DNA from 2 places in the Nodularia spumigena CCY9414 genome. Region 1 is predicted to be linked to the other one. Evidence: predicted binding sites of a transcription regulator. Region 1 holds the regulator's gene; the other holds the start of a gene.

What was found. The regulator HrcA, encoded in region 1, represses chaperone genes, less so after heat shock. The targets are predictions, from matches to a motif close to TTAGCACTCNNGANTCNNGAGTGCTAA.
Region 2: a site for HrcA is predicted at 5,372-5,398, ahead of groES (co-chaperone GroES). Genes of this name have one in related genera too.

What each region holds. Positions count from the first base shown of each region.
Region 1 covers NZ_CP007203.1:4,242,933-4,250,464, reverse strand. Annotated here, with positions in the region: gene NSP_RS18565 (non-ribosomal peptide synthetase) at 1-2,721, shown strand, start outside; gene NSP_RS24450 (zinc ribbon domain-containing protein) at 2,988-3,200, shown strand; gene NSP_RS18560 (chlorophyll a-b binding domain-containing protein) at 3,350-3,541, shown strand; gene crtW (beta-carotene ketolase CrtW) at 3,977-4,759, shown strand; gene NSP_RS18550 (hypothetical protein) at 4,920-5,579, opposite strand; gene hrcA (heat-inducible transcriptional repressor HrcA) at 5,592-6,689, opposite strand; gene NSP_RS18540 (rhodanese-like domain-containing protein) at 7,296-7,532, opposite strand, start outside.
Region 2 covers NZ_CP007203.1:5,287,611-5,295,142, forward strand. Annotated here, with positions in the region: gene NSP_RS22885 (SPL family radical SAM protein) at 1-426, opposite strand, end outside; gene NSP_RS22890 (DUF4351 domain-containing protein) at 619-1,425, opposite strand; gene NSP_RS22895 (GTPase family protein) at 1,833-2,576, shown strand; gene NSP_RS22900 (hypothetical protein) at 2,719-3,072, shown strand; gene groL (chaperonin GroEL) at 3,161-4,798, opposite strand; gene groES (co-chaperone GroES) at 5,033-5,344, opposite strand; gene NSP_RS22920 (hypothetical protein) at 5,924-6,106, shown strand; gene NSP_RS22925 (response regulator transcription factor) at 6,407-7,084, shown strand; gene NSP_RS22930 (HigA family addiction module antitoxin) at 7,413-7,532, opposite strand, start outside.

The sequences.
Region 1 (7,532 bases):
CGAACTGCTCAATTTGATTTGAGTTGGAGTCTCTTTGAAGATAGTAATGATTTAAGATTGGTCATAGAATATGAACCAGATATTTTTCGAGAAGAAACGATCTCCAGAATGAGCGGTCATTTTTTACAAATAATTCAGGAAGTAGTAAAAAATCCTCATTGCCAATTATCACAAATTAATTTATTAACTCCTGAAGAACGTGATCAGTTACTCATAGAATGGAATAAGACAGCAGTTTCATATCCTCAAGATAAATGTATCCATCAGCTATTTGAAGCACAAGTAAAACTTACCCCCGCAGCAGTAGCGGTAATATTTGAAGGTCAAACATTGACCTACCAACAGTTAAATGAACGAGCTAATCAGTTGGCTCACTATTTGCAAGCAAAAGGTGTAAACCGAGAAGTATTAGTGGGAATATTTGTAGAACGTTCCCTGGAGATGGTGATTGGAATATTGGGGATTTTAAAAGCAGGAGGAGCATATCTGCCTTTAGACCCTAGTTATCCAGCCGACCGTTTAGCTTATATGCTCTCAGATGCAGCGCTGTCAATATTGCTCACCCAGCAATCCTTAATAGCCTCTTTACCAACAAATCAAGCCGAGGTGCTGTGTTTAGATAGTGATTGGCAACTAATTGCTCACTATAGCCAGCAGAATACCGTCAGCCAAGTGACATCGGAAAATTTGGCTTATGTCATTTATACCTCTGGCTCCACAGGCAAGCCAAAGGGTGTGATGAATCTTCATCAAGGTATTTGCAATAATTTATTGCGGACAATGGATGCTTACCCACTGATAGCAAAAGATGCCTGGGTTGGCAAAAGCCAACGCATTGTGCAAATAACTCCCTTCAGTTTTGATGTTTCAGTCTGGGAAATCTTCTGGCCTTTAATAGCTGGGGCTACTTTAGTGGTGGCTAAACCTGACGGTCATAAAGATCCTAATTACTTAATTAATTTAATTGTCCAGCAACAAGTTACCCAAATCAATTTTGTTCCCTCAATGTTGCGAGTTTTTCTGCAACAGCCAAATTTAGAAAATTGCCGTTGCTTGCAGCGAGTATTTTGTGGTGGAGAAGCACTATCTTATGAACTTACTCAACAATTTTTTGAGCGCTTGGACTGTGAATTACACAATTTCTACGGGCCAACTGAAACAGCAGTTGATGCCACTTTCTGGCAGTGTACACCACAGTCTAATTATCAGATAGTTCCCATTGGTCGCCCAATTCCTAATACCCAAATTTACATCCTCAATTCTCAGTTACAACCAGTTCCCATTGGCATTCCTGGAGAATTGTATATTGGTGGTGTCTCTTTAGCTAGAGGTTATCTCAACAAACCAGAATTAACTGCCCAAAAATTTATTGATAATCCCTTTGGTCAGGGCAGAGTATATAAAAGTGGGGATTTAGCTCGTTATTTACCAGATGGGAATATTGAATATCTTGGTCGCATTGATAATCAAGTCAAGCTGCGAGGCTTACGGATTGAATTAGGAGAAATAGAATCGGTTTTAGACACTCATCCTCAAGTAGGGCAAACAGTTGTGATTCTGCGAGAAGATATTGCAGAAAATAAACAATTGGTAGCTTATGTACTGAGGAAAGACCAGTCATTAAATCCTGGTGAACTGCGTCGTTTTCTACAGGATAAATTGCCTGGTTACATGATCCCTTCAGCTTTTGTAATATTGTTAGATTTTCCCTTAAATCCTAATGGCAAGATAGACTACAAAAAATTGCCCAAGCCTGATGAAATATCCCTAGTCGAATCACTATATTTAGCCCCACGGAATCAATCAGAAAGTATTTTAGTCAAAATTTGGCAACAAATTTTGCAAATATCAAAAATAGGGGTGAATGACAACTTCTTTGATTTAGGTGGTCATTCATTACAAGCAATGAATCTCATGGCACTAATTTATCAAGAGCTTGAGATTGAAATTCCTTTATCAATGATTTATGAAAAGCCTACTGTAGGGGAATTGAGTGAGTATATCATCTATGCCAAAGAGATGAATATCCAACCAAAGGAACGTCCCTATGTAGTTTTCCATAAAGAGCGAGAAAAAGCAGTTTTCCTGTTTCCTCCCGCCTTGGGTTTTGCCGCAGCTTATGCAAATTTAGCTGAGTATTTAAGAGATTATGCTATCTACACTTTTAGATATATTGCCGATGAAGCAACTTTAGAAAAATATGCAGAATTGATAGACAACCTCACACCAAATCAAGATATAAAATTGATGGGACACTCAGCAGGTGGTTTTTTGGCAATGTTGATAGCTCAACAATTAGAAAGGCGCGATCGCGTGGTTTCGGATATAATTTTACTAGATACTTATCGAGGAGGTCGTGAAGCAACCCAAGCTGAAATGTCAGAAATTAAAGAAGGGGTTGATAGTTTCTTATTAAATCCCAAACGTCAAGAATTGAGACGTTACTTTATGGATAACCAAAAGTTACGCGATCGCACCTACAATCAAGTTTGGGAATACTTTAATTTTCTCTGGCATTCAGACCTCAAAAATTTGCAGATTAATGGGACTATTCATCTGATGCGTGCTGAGGAAAACTATGATTGTGAAGATGACTGGACACAAGCTACAAAAAGTCAACGAATCAATCATTATGCCTATGGCACTCATCGTGAGATGATTAATCCCCCCTATCTCAATCAAAACGCCACTATGATTAATGCGATTCTTAGTCAGAACTGAGAGGATGTTTGAAAAGCTCTTTGGGCATAAGCTGTAGATACCCCAGAAATCACCACTGATGCTCAAGAGGTCAGTTAAAAGCGTTGAATAATAATTTTAATGCCTCACTGTTATGGTATGTGAACTCATCCTTAGCTCGACTTTATCCAAAATTAAGAACTCGGTTTCTTTATCTTAGGACTTACGCACAAATCACGGAATAACGAACCACACCAGACGCAGAGGACACAGAGTTAAGAGGGCTTGAGAGGGTTTTTGCGTAAGTCCTGTATCTGACAAAAACCCTGGCTTTTCAGAAATTTGGATGTGAAATCATAGTCGCTGACCGTTGGTATCCATCAAGTAAAACTGGCTCTGTTTGTGGACATCAACAAGAAATGCCTTTAAAAGAAAGGATATTCCAGTGTGGCAATTGTGGGTATACCATAGATAGGGATTTAAACGCATCGATTAATTTATCGCGTTTGGCTAAAGCGTGAATGCTTACCGAGGGATAACTGCTCCCATGCTCCCATTGAAGTAAGAAATAAATGTCTAGAGTTGTCTAGGTGTTATATAGCAGACAGATATCACTAAATGAGCAGGTAAATACTATGAAAAAGGTAATCTGATACTTTCAGGAAAATTCATGGGACCTTATCCTACTGATGCCACTGAAACCGCTTATAACAGGAAAGATCGTAATGCTTTGAAATTTGGGTTTACGCCTCAATCTGAACTTTGGAATGGTCGCTTGGCGATGATTGGGTTTGTCGCTTACCTACATTGGGATCTCAATGGCTACAGCGTCCTGCGGGAAGTACTCAATTTCGGTTCCTAATACTGACTTTCTGAGTTTTAGACTTCGGCTGTTGAGAACATATCCATGAAGAAATACTGCTTGCTGTGGATACTAAGTAGGTGGGTAGGGAAAAACCAAACTATATTACGACTCGTAAACACCCATGAAACCCTTACCAATGACCAATGACAAAGGACAAATGACGACCCCCGCCAGTTAACTTTATTTACGCCCACCTACTTACACAGTGTCTTCACCGTCGTTACCTATTCTCTTAGCTGAAGACAGTTTTTGGTATGGCGATTATTATGTGTAATAATAATTAAGTTTCTTAATATTTCTACACAGTTGAGGATTATTAGCACTGCCTAGTGCAGAACGCTTACCACTAAAATTGGTTTCTGGCTAATACGCAGTGCTTTTCCATAACTGTATTTTGAGAATTTTCACCTGAATCCTACGCGGAGTAAAAGCGTGTTCCAGTTAGAACAACCACCATTACCTGAAATTAAAATCACTGCTACCACCCCGGCCGTGAAAAGTAAATCCCTATTTGGGGGCATTTTCATGGCGATCGCCATTATTAGTATATGGGCTATCAGCCTAGGTTTGTTACTTTATATTGATATATCCGAATTCAAGTTTTGGATGTTGTTGCCGCTCATATTTTGGCAAACATTTTTATATACGGGATTATTTATTACAGCTCATGATGCCATGCATGGGGTAGTTTTTCCCAAAAATCCTAAAATCAACCATTTCATTGGCTCATTGTGCCTGTTTATTTATGGTCTTTTACCTTATCAAAAACTTTTAAAAAAGCATTGGCTACATCACCATAATCCAGCCAGTGAAACAGATCCAGATTTTCACAACGGTAAGCATAAAAACTTTTTTGCTTGGTATTTATATTTTATGAAGCGTTACTGGAGTTGGTTACAAATTATCACATTAATGATTATTTATAACTTACTAAAATATATATGGCATTTTCCAGAGGATAATATGACTTATTTTTGGGTAGTTCCCTCAATTTTAAGTTCTTTACAATTATTTTATTTTGGAACTTTTCTACCCCACAGTGAGCCTGTAGAAGGTTATAAAGAGCCTCATCGTTCCCAAACTATTAGCCGTCCCATTTGGTGGTCATTCATAACTTGTTACCATTTTGGTTATCATTACGAACATCATGAATATCCCCATGTTCCTTGGTGGCAATTACCAGAAATTTATAAAATGTCTAAATCAAATTTGTGACGGTGGCATTAATATCACGCTAAATACTTTTCATCTGAGTAGCTACGTAAGGCGGGCATCTTTGCCCTCTCACACAAGATTTATTCTGGTTAAGATAAGAATAATTAAACGCCGATAAACGCCGATAAATCAAGATGTTTAATGCTTTTATTTGGTTTTTTTAGTGGGAAAGTTCTGTATTAATGTTGGTTTCAAGTAAAGGCGATCGCACAGATAAATAAATCAAGGGGCCGAATAGGGGAATCAAGGTGATTAACCAGAAAAATGGCTCATTTTTCATACCCCGACGTGCCATATCATCTCCCAATAATGCGGGAAATAATAGAGAAAGTACGCAGAAGTCTAAACTCATTACATGGATGAAGCGGCTAGTTTGCCACTGCTGTACAAAATTTCCCCAATCTCCTTGTAAACCATAGGCGACTAGAATCGCTGCGCCTATAGTCAAAATCAAACCCGTGATCCGAGAATCTAGTAATTTCAGCCAGAAATTCTTTTCACCAGAAAACTCCTGATTTGGTTCCCGTAAAGCTAAATAAGGCAATAAAGCAAAAGCACCGAGGGCAAAAGAAGCGGTAGCAAATGGCCATGCGGGTATTTTTTGCCCTCTACCATCCATAAACAAGACTGCACTATAAATTACAGGCCAAATGCCCATCACGTTAAATAATGCGATGACTAGGGGGTTAATACCTTCCCATTTACCAACGGAAAGATTTTTAATTAATTCAAATGTATCAGGTTGATCTGGGGGAGCAAAGAGAAAAGCATAGGTAAGAAATCCCAGCCATAGTAAACCAAAGGCAATTTTTCTAAACATAATTTAAACAAATTAACTAAAAGCGTCTGAGAGGTAATCAGCCGCAGCCGCTACAACTGCGATCGCACTATCATAATCTAGGCGGGTTGGCCCCAAAACTCCTACACTTCCTACAGGTAGCAAACCCCGGCGATAGGTAGAAGTAATTAAAGTGCAGGTACGTATTGGCTCTAGGGGGTTTTCTGTACCAATGCGAACCGTTACCTTAGACTTACCCGCCTCTTCTGTTTCCGGTTCTGCAAAGATTAATCGCCACAGTTGGTCTTGTTCTTCTTCCAGCAGTTGGATAATTGTCTGTACTTGTTGTAATTGAGAAAATTCTGGCTGACGCAAAACTTCCGCCACACCGCGAACCATAATTTGGGTTGTAGTTGGTGTCAGATGGCGACGAGTTAATTCTGTGACTGAACCTTTCAAGAATTCGCCATAGCGTTGGAACTCCTGATCTAAATCACTCCAGTCCAAGGTAGCTAATTCCAATAAACTGCGTCCCCGCAAGTGGGTATTCAAAAAGTTAGAGACAATCTTCAATTCATGATCTATTCCGTCTGCATCAAGTTTTGCTTCTTCCTCGGTGGGCGACAAATTCATCAGCTTGGAATGTGTCTCATAATCATCCGTCACCACAATCAGCATGATCTTGTTGGCTTCAATTTGCATTAATTGCAGATGTCGCAAGATTGCTGTAGTGGTTTGCGGCATAGTAATTAAGCTAATGCAGCCACTCACGGTGGCTAAAATTTGCGCTGCACCTTGTAGTACCGCTTCCAAACTCCAATCTTCCCAGTGGAGGCGATTTTGCAGCGCCAGTTCTACCTCTTTGGCTAAAACATCCGTTCGCGCCGCATCTCGCAAACCAGGTGTAATTAACTGGTCAACATAAATCCGATAGCCTGAGTCTGAAGGTATTCGTCCAGCAGAGGTGTGTGGCTGGTAAAGTAACCCAGATTTTTCTAGCACACCCATCACATTCCGAATTGTGGCTGAACTCACACCCAAGTCATACTCATCAACCAAAGCTTTTGAACCTACAGGCTCTGCTGTAGCGATATAGTGGCGTACTGTTGCCCAAAGTATATGCTGTTGTCGATTCGTTAACTGGACTTCCATAGGGTATGTTTTGCTGAAGGCAAATTTTAATTAAGCTGGGAAAAAATTTGGGATTTGAAAGCAAAAAATATGAATAGTAGTTAATTAATTTAGCAAAATATTTAATTTTGTTGTGTTTTACGAGCAAAGTCAGCATCTTTAAGTATTATTGCAGGTCTTTAAGAAAAAGCTGTATTTAAAAATACTTATTTTTAGACAGAATTCATATATGCAAAATCAGTAAAGTCCAACTGCTACTAAGAGGATGAATGCACAAGTCTAATTTATTATGAGCCTCGGCGACAGGAAGTCGCGGTCCAACAAACCAAACCCGCCTGCGCGGGTTAAAAACCTGACTTTTTCATTAGTCCACGCAGGTGGACTTTGCTTGTGTAGTAGCGAATTATATTCGCCCAAAACTTTTAAAACATCCTCTTAGAGTCGCGAGTTTTGTTTGCTAGATCCTCAACTGAAACGGTATTGTGTTTAGAATAGCATTGCTCAGAGGGAAATATTAGCCGCATCTTCGCAATGCCATCTTTCAAGGGATGATCAAACCGCTACGCCGAGTCAAAACAGAGGAAAGGGGGCTGGGGCTAGGGGAGAAGACCCCATACATAAATATGACTAATATTGCGGAATTGAATCATCAACTAATAGAGAATAGGCATCAATGCCACCCGTAATATTTTTAACATTTGTAAAACCTTGAACCATTAGCCACTGGCACATCTGGGCAGAGCGAATACCGTGATGACATAATACAAGGGTTTCAGCTTGGGGATTGAACATAGTGGGGACTTGATCGCCCCATTCTACAAATTCGCTCAGGGGGAGGTTGACAAAGCCTTCAATTCTAGCGGC
Region 2 (7,532 bases), 1.0 Mb from region 1:
ATCATCCCTCACATCTAGCATTACCTCCAACAATCTGCGAGTCAATTGATGTCGAGATTCCAGAGGTTGATAAGGATCTGTAACACTACTCATGTAAATTATGGGAGGAGTTTGAGGATGTTGCTTATACCATTTTTGTAATTCTTTAGTTAAAACTTCCGCAGCATTATCTTTAACAATTACCCATTTACCCCAATCGTCGCGCATCTGAGTATTTGGACTAAATGCAGCCGCATAACAATAACTACAACCATACTGGCAACCCCGGTAAGGATTCAGAGTAAAATCATAATCACCAATAAAACCGCTAGCTTTTGTTAGTACCGACTTAGCATTTTGTCCATAAACTTTAGTGTCTCCAAATTTTTCTCTAACTAATTTAGTCGGCTGTACGTCGCAATAACCTTCATATTTTGCTTTCGCCATTTTTAAAATTGAGTATTTAATAAGGGTGCGTTAGCCTAATGCTACACACCCTACTTTATATAATGCCCATTTTTAATTGCTGAATCAGGTATGAGATGCCAAAATTACCTTTCTTTTTCTTTGCGCCTAACGCACTTCCTGCTTTGCTGCGCTGGTGTGTGGAACAAACTCATACTCTCACTCAGCAACGCCCTAATGCTGCTGTTCTAACCAAGCTACCAAATCAGCAACTTCGGAAAAATCAAATAATGCTTCGCCCAAATCTTCTAAATTATCAGCAGATAAATTTCTTACCTGTGTCATTAAGGAATCATTAACATCACCAAAACGTTTTTTAATCTGACGACTAATCATTTTGAATGCTTCTTTTTGAACGATATCTTGATAAATTACAGATTCTTTCATAATATCCTCCCGTAAAAATTGATGAACCAAATCCTTTTCAAACCGCAAACCTGCAAGAACTTCTACACAACCTGCAATATTTTGTTGCTGTTCCCTATCTGGAATTGTAGCGATTTTTTGAGCTACTTGGGATAATAAAGTTTGTGGTGAATCAGTTCGGGTTAAAGTTGCTAAAGGTAATAATGCGGGATTATCTAAAAATATCTTTGAATCTTGTTCCCAAAGACGGACAACCTCAAATTTGTGAATAGTAGTATCATCTCGATATTCTTCAGTAAAAACGACTTCGTTATCAGTTTCCTGCAAAAATATTAACACCTGAGTCACAGGACATTTATACTGACGCTTTAACCTGACAGAATAATCAAGCATTCGGAAATTAAGAGGCGTTTTAGATTTAGGTAAAGTCTGAAATTCAATATGCAGAATTTGGTTTGCTGTTTGCAGAAAGGTTACAGAATCAGCACGAATAGGTTCAAGAGTTAATTCTGTTTTCAATACTTCAATTTGTGGCGCTTCAACCCCCAGCAACCAACGCACAAAATCAGCAGGATACTGTTCAGCCAAATATTTACAAGCGTTGTCGTAACTCAAATTTTTCTCCTTATTGTTTAGCTAATATTACATAATCATCTAATTTGTAGTGTAATAGATACTTTTGTCCAAGATACTGCTGAAGTATGAGACTCATGTGTAGTTATTTAGGTAAACTTTCTTGAGCTAATTTACCAAACTCACCACCCGATAAAGGTTTTTTAAAGCGGTAGATATTTAATATCTATACCAAACTAAGTAAATAATGAAATTAACTGTATATAAAAACCTACGTAATACGTGTTGCGTTGCGCGACAACACACCCTAAACTTGATCTATCTTTACATAGTTATAAATATTCGAGCCTACCGACTTAACTCTAATCCCATCTCATCAATAAATTGGTGAATTAAGGTTATGTATGATACTATGTTTATAGTAAAATTTCAGCTTATCCCTTAAATATATGCCAGATATGCCAGAAGAGAGTTCAGATATACCTCAACCTGTTTTGGAGAAAATATTTTCACAGATACGTCAAGTGTTTACCGAACATCCACCGACAATAGGAGTGATTGGAGTATCTGGTACGGGTAAGTCTTCAGTCATTAATACTCTCTTTGGTACAAGGCTAGATATCAGTCACACAAAGGCTTGCACTAAAGATTTTATGGCAATCGAGCTTGAGGTGATTGGTAAAAAAGCTAAAAAAGAAGGAAAGAAAACAACTTTGCGTGTTTTTGATGCCCCTGGTCTTGGTGAAGATATTGAACGAGATCCTAATTATCTTGAGATGTATCACAAGTATTTGCCCCAATGTGACGTTATACTCTATCTTATTAGTGCTAGAAATAGAGCGATCGCTCTTGATCAAAAGTACATTCAAGAGCTAAAGGCTTACTCTAACAAAATGCTCTTTGCAATTAGTCAAGTTGATTTAGTAGAACCTTGTGATTGGGCTAACTTATCACCAATTCCCTCGCAATCTCAAGATGACAATATTCAAGAAATAATTAAAGATCGAGAACCTAGAATCTCTAAGATAGTTGAGCAGGATGTTAAATTAATTCCTTTTTCATCTTACAGAGGATATAACTTAGAAGTTTTATTTAATAACATTCTATCAACCTGCAAAGATGATAGAGCATGGTTATTTGATGTAATCAAGAGTTTTAGCTATGAAGACTTTCTCCCAAGCAATATCCAGTAATTTTGGAGATAAGAAATCAGATTAAGTTGAGGAAGATTCGGATTGCTATAGATACCCGGCTCAAAAATCCTCAAAAGTCGAAGAAATATTTTTAATGTTTTTAATGTTTTGGTTTTTTTGATTAAGAGGAGAGAGGAGTAGCATGAATAATAATAATAATCCTATTGTTATTTTTTTAGGGATTTCATTTGTCACAATTACAAGTATCGGAACACTTATTGTTAGACATAAAAAACAACGTAAGCGAAACGAAAGCATAAGAAAGCTAAGGGAAATAGGAGTAGATATTGATGACGCAGAAAAAATTCATGACTATGTAGAGCGGGAAAGGGAGGCCGCTCGGGAGTCCGCTCGGGAAGGTGAAAACAGCTTTATCACATGGTTAGGAACCGCTCTAAGGATACTCGGCTTAACGGGTTATTTGCCTAATATACTGAGGATAGGAAAACAAATTTACCACTGGGTATTAGAAGTATTGAACAATATAGAGAATTAATCTCTCTTTTTCTGCGGTTCGATTTCCAAAAAAAACAGCCACCTCCATCAGGAAGCAGCTATTTTTCAATTTATGTGACTACAGAGTATTAGTAATCGAAGTCACCGCCACCCATACCACCGCCACCAGCAGGAGCGGCATCTTTAGGCTCAGGCTTGTCAACGATGATACATTCGGTTGTCAACACCATACCAGCGATAGAAGCAGCGTTTTGCAGCGCAGAACGAGTTACCTTCGCAGGGTCAACAATACCAGCTTCTAACAAATCAACGAATTCGTTGGTTGCAGCGTTGTAGCCGATGTTGAAATCTTTCTCTTTCACACGTTCAGCAATTACAGCACCATTCTGACCAGCGTTTTCAGCAATCCGCTTCAGAGGCGCAGGTAAAGCACGAACGACAATCAAAGCACCAATCAACTCTTCATCTTTGAGATTAGCTTTTGCCCAAGTTTCTAATTCAGGAGCAAGGTGAGCTAGAGTTGTACCACCGCCGGGAACAATCCCTTCTTCTACAGCAGCTTTGGTGGCGTTGATCGCGTCTTCTAGGCGTAGCTTCTTATCTTTCATTTCGGTTTCAGTGGCTGCACCCACTTTCACCACAGCTACACCACCAGAGAGTTTAGCCAGACGTTCTTGCAGCTTCTCTTTGTCGTAAGAAGATTCGGTTTCTTCCATCTGACGACGGATTTGTTCGCAACGAGCTTTTACAGGAGCTTCGTTACCTTCAGCAACAATTGTGGTTGTGTCCTTGGTAATGGTGACACGGCGAGCTTTACCCAGGCTTTCTAGCTTGGTATTTTCTAGCTTCAGACCAGCGTCTTCTGTTACCAATGTACCACCAGTTAGAACGGCGATATCTTCTAGCATCGCTTTACGGCGATCGCCAAAACCAGGAGCTTTCACAGCCGCAACATTGAGTACACCACGCAAGCGGTTAACTACCAAAGTCGCTAAAGCTTCTTTTTCAATATCTTCGGCGATAATCACCAAAGGACGACCAGAGCGAGCTACTTGCTCTAAAACTGGTACGAGGTCTTGTACTAACGCAATCTTCTTGTCAGTGATTAGCAGGTAAGGCTCATCAAAGACTGTTTCCATGCGTTCAGCATCGGTAGCGAAATAAGGAGAGATATAGCCTTTCTCAAAGCGCATACCTTCGGTTATTTCTAGCTCGGTGGTCATAGATTTCCCTTCTTCTAGGGAAATTACGCCTTCCTTGCCTACCTTGTCCATTGCTTGGGCAATCATCTGACCCACTTCTTCGTCGTTACCAGCTGAAATCGCAGCAACTTGAGCAATGGATTTAGAATCTTCTACTGGACGAGCGTGTTCAGCAATTTTCTCTACCAAGAAGGCGGAAGCTTTATCAATACCACGCTTCAAAGAAATTGCATTAGCGCCAGCAGCAACGTTGCGTAAGCCTTCCTTAACCATCGCGTGAGCCAAAACGGTGGCAGTTGTAGTACCATCGCCAGCAGCGTCATTGGTCTTGGAAGCAGCTTGACGAATCAAAGCTACGCCAGTGTTTTCAATATGGTCTTCTAGTTCGATTTCTTTGGCGATGGTTACACCGTCATTCACGATTTGGGGTGCGCCAAATTTCTTTTCTAGTACTACGTTACGACCTTTAGGGCCAAGGGTAACAGCTACGGCTTCAGCCAAGATATCAATGCCTCGTTCCAGGGCGCGACGGGCGTTTTCGTTGTAAATAATGCGTTTTGCCATATGTTTCTCAATTCAGGGAGTAAGTCAAACAATTTTGGATTTTAGATTTGCGATTTTAGATTGATGATGATTGGATTTATGAACAAGAATAGAGGCCTGGCTCAAACCACAAAAACAATTCCATGATCCAAAATCTCAAATCTAAAACTGGTGCGGTCAATCAGATTTTAAATTGGGTGTTGGGCATTGGGCGTTGGGCGTTTTTCTTCCCCACTCCCTGCTCCCTACTCCCCATTACATGACGACTGCTAAGATGTCTTTTTCTGAAAGCAGTACGTATTCTTCTGTGCCGAGCTTGATATCAGTGCCAGCGTACTTGGAGTACAACACTTTATCGCCGGTTTTGATGTCTAATTCTTGACGGCTACCGTCATCGTTACGCTTGCCAGGGCCAAGAGCGACGACTTCGCCTACTTGGGGTTTTTCCTGGGCATTATCGGGTAAAAACAGTCCACCTGCGGTCTTTTCTTCGGGGGCGCTCACTTTTACGAAAACGCGATCGCCTAGAGGTTTAACTGTGGAAACGCTTAAAGTTACAGCTGCCATAAATATTTATTTTCTTTTCTCTTAGAGTTAGCACTCTCAACTCCTGAGTGCTAATCTACCTAAAAGCAGCATACGATGGCAACGAGGACTTGAGTACGGGTTCCCGCACTAGGCGATCGCCCAATTACTTAAGTATAAATACTCAATTATTTAGATATGTCAGGTTTTGCTCAGTAAGTTACGAATATTCTTTTATCGCTAAATTTATTTGCAAAGCCGGGAAATTGTTATAGAACAGTAATCAGGGTGCCGCTCGACGAGTAACATTACAGTGATCCAGTGCCGCCGTCAAATCCCCAAAACCACTCAGTCTCTGGACGACAAAGCCGGAAGTAATTGTGTAGAAACTTGAGTAATGGCAAAAATCCAGCCACAAATTTTTATCTGTGCTGAGGAGACAGTTGCTAACTTCTGTGCAAAACAAGTTAGTCTGGGATATTGGGAATACTGCAAAAAAAACGGCGAATTCAAGAGTTAAAACTTGATCAGCCCCAAGACAGTCTCCCATTTGCATTGTTAGGAATAAAGCCAATTGCTTGCGAGTTTGTGGTTCTAGACCGATAATGGTGTTCTACCCAGATGGTGTCTGGTATTGCCTTTGCAAAACCAGAAATTATTGAGCAAATCATCCCAGAACACTTGATAGGCATCATGATGGTGGAAGAATATGCATTTTTAACCCATCTTTTGCCGCAAATTTCCCTACTTGCTTGTAAACCTTTGATAAAGGCTGAACATCCGCAGGATATGATAAAGCAGTAAGCATCTGAAAGCGCGGGTTGTTTTGAAGTTAGGGTCATCTTGAGCCAATACGTACCTCATGAATCGGAAAGATGATATTTAATCAGTGTTTTTTCACCCGCCCCTTTCAAAGCGATATATAATAGCGCATTATAAATACTATTGCTCTACGTATCCTTACCGGAAGTTTGACAATGATCTGGAAGTTTCATAGAAAGTGGTCACCACTTTTGAGACTTCCTCCAAAGCAAAGGCAAGTTAAGTAGGATAAAGGACAACATCTCAATGATCCACCATAAAGGATAACCATTCAACACCTTGATGGACCGAAGCGCGACAAGTGCCACTGCTATGAAAGAACCCAGCATGAAAGATCATAAAAGACTGCTACTGATTGATGATGACCCTAACCTCATCTTGCTGGTGAAGGATTACCTGGAATTTAGAGGCTATGAAGTCAACACCGCCGAAAATGGACGAGAAGCTCTGGAAATTCTTGAACAAGATATTCCAGATATGATCATCTGTGACGTAATGATGCCGGAAATGGACGGATATACTTTTGTAGAACAAGTCCGACAAAATGAACGCACCGGCTGGATTCCCGTACTTTTCCTCTCAGCAAAAGGACAAAGTGCAGACCGAGTTAAAGGTCTGAATAAAGGGGCTGACGTATATATGGTCAAGCCCTTTGAACCAGAAGAACTCGTAGCACAAGTAGAATCTTCACTGAAGCAAACTACTCGTTGGAAAGAACACCAAGCCAAAGGAGGAGAAAACGGTTCCCGTATTCAGGTTCCCTTTGATGTCCAGTTAACCCCCACAGAACTGAAAGTAGTACAGTTTGTGGCTAGGGGTTTAGCTAATCGGGAAATTGCTGAAGAATTAAACGTTAGTCAGCGTACAGTTGAAAGCCATGTGTCCAATATGTTGGGTAAAACCAACCTCCACAACCGCACCGAGCTAGCGCGTTGGGCGATTGAAAATCAAATGGCTTAAACCCTCGGCTAATTTCTGAAGTTCAGAGTTTTGAGTTAGAACACAGTAGCCCAAAACTCAAGCTGGTTATGGCATTTTGACTTCAGTTTGAAAGCTAATAGATTATGAATTGTGAAGCTAAATTTGGATTTTTTTAATTCAAGCTTCATAATTCATAATTCATCATACAGTCCTCAACTGCGATGTTCCAACCCGGATATCACCTAAAATTATCACTACATCACCCCACGCAAATCTCCCCTCTGGGCAACTGGAAATAACCGTAGGGTGGGCTATACCCACCCTACTGGCTTTTGCTGCTTCTTTTGACCTGACTACGTAAATAGTTTCAAGTAGCTAAAACATACGGTTTAATACTTTCTCGAATCGCTTGACCGTGTGTTTGTTCAGCTACCTTAAGTTCATAATTCTTTTGAAGATTCATCCACAGTTCAGCACCAGTGCCAAA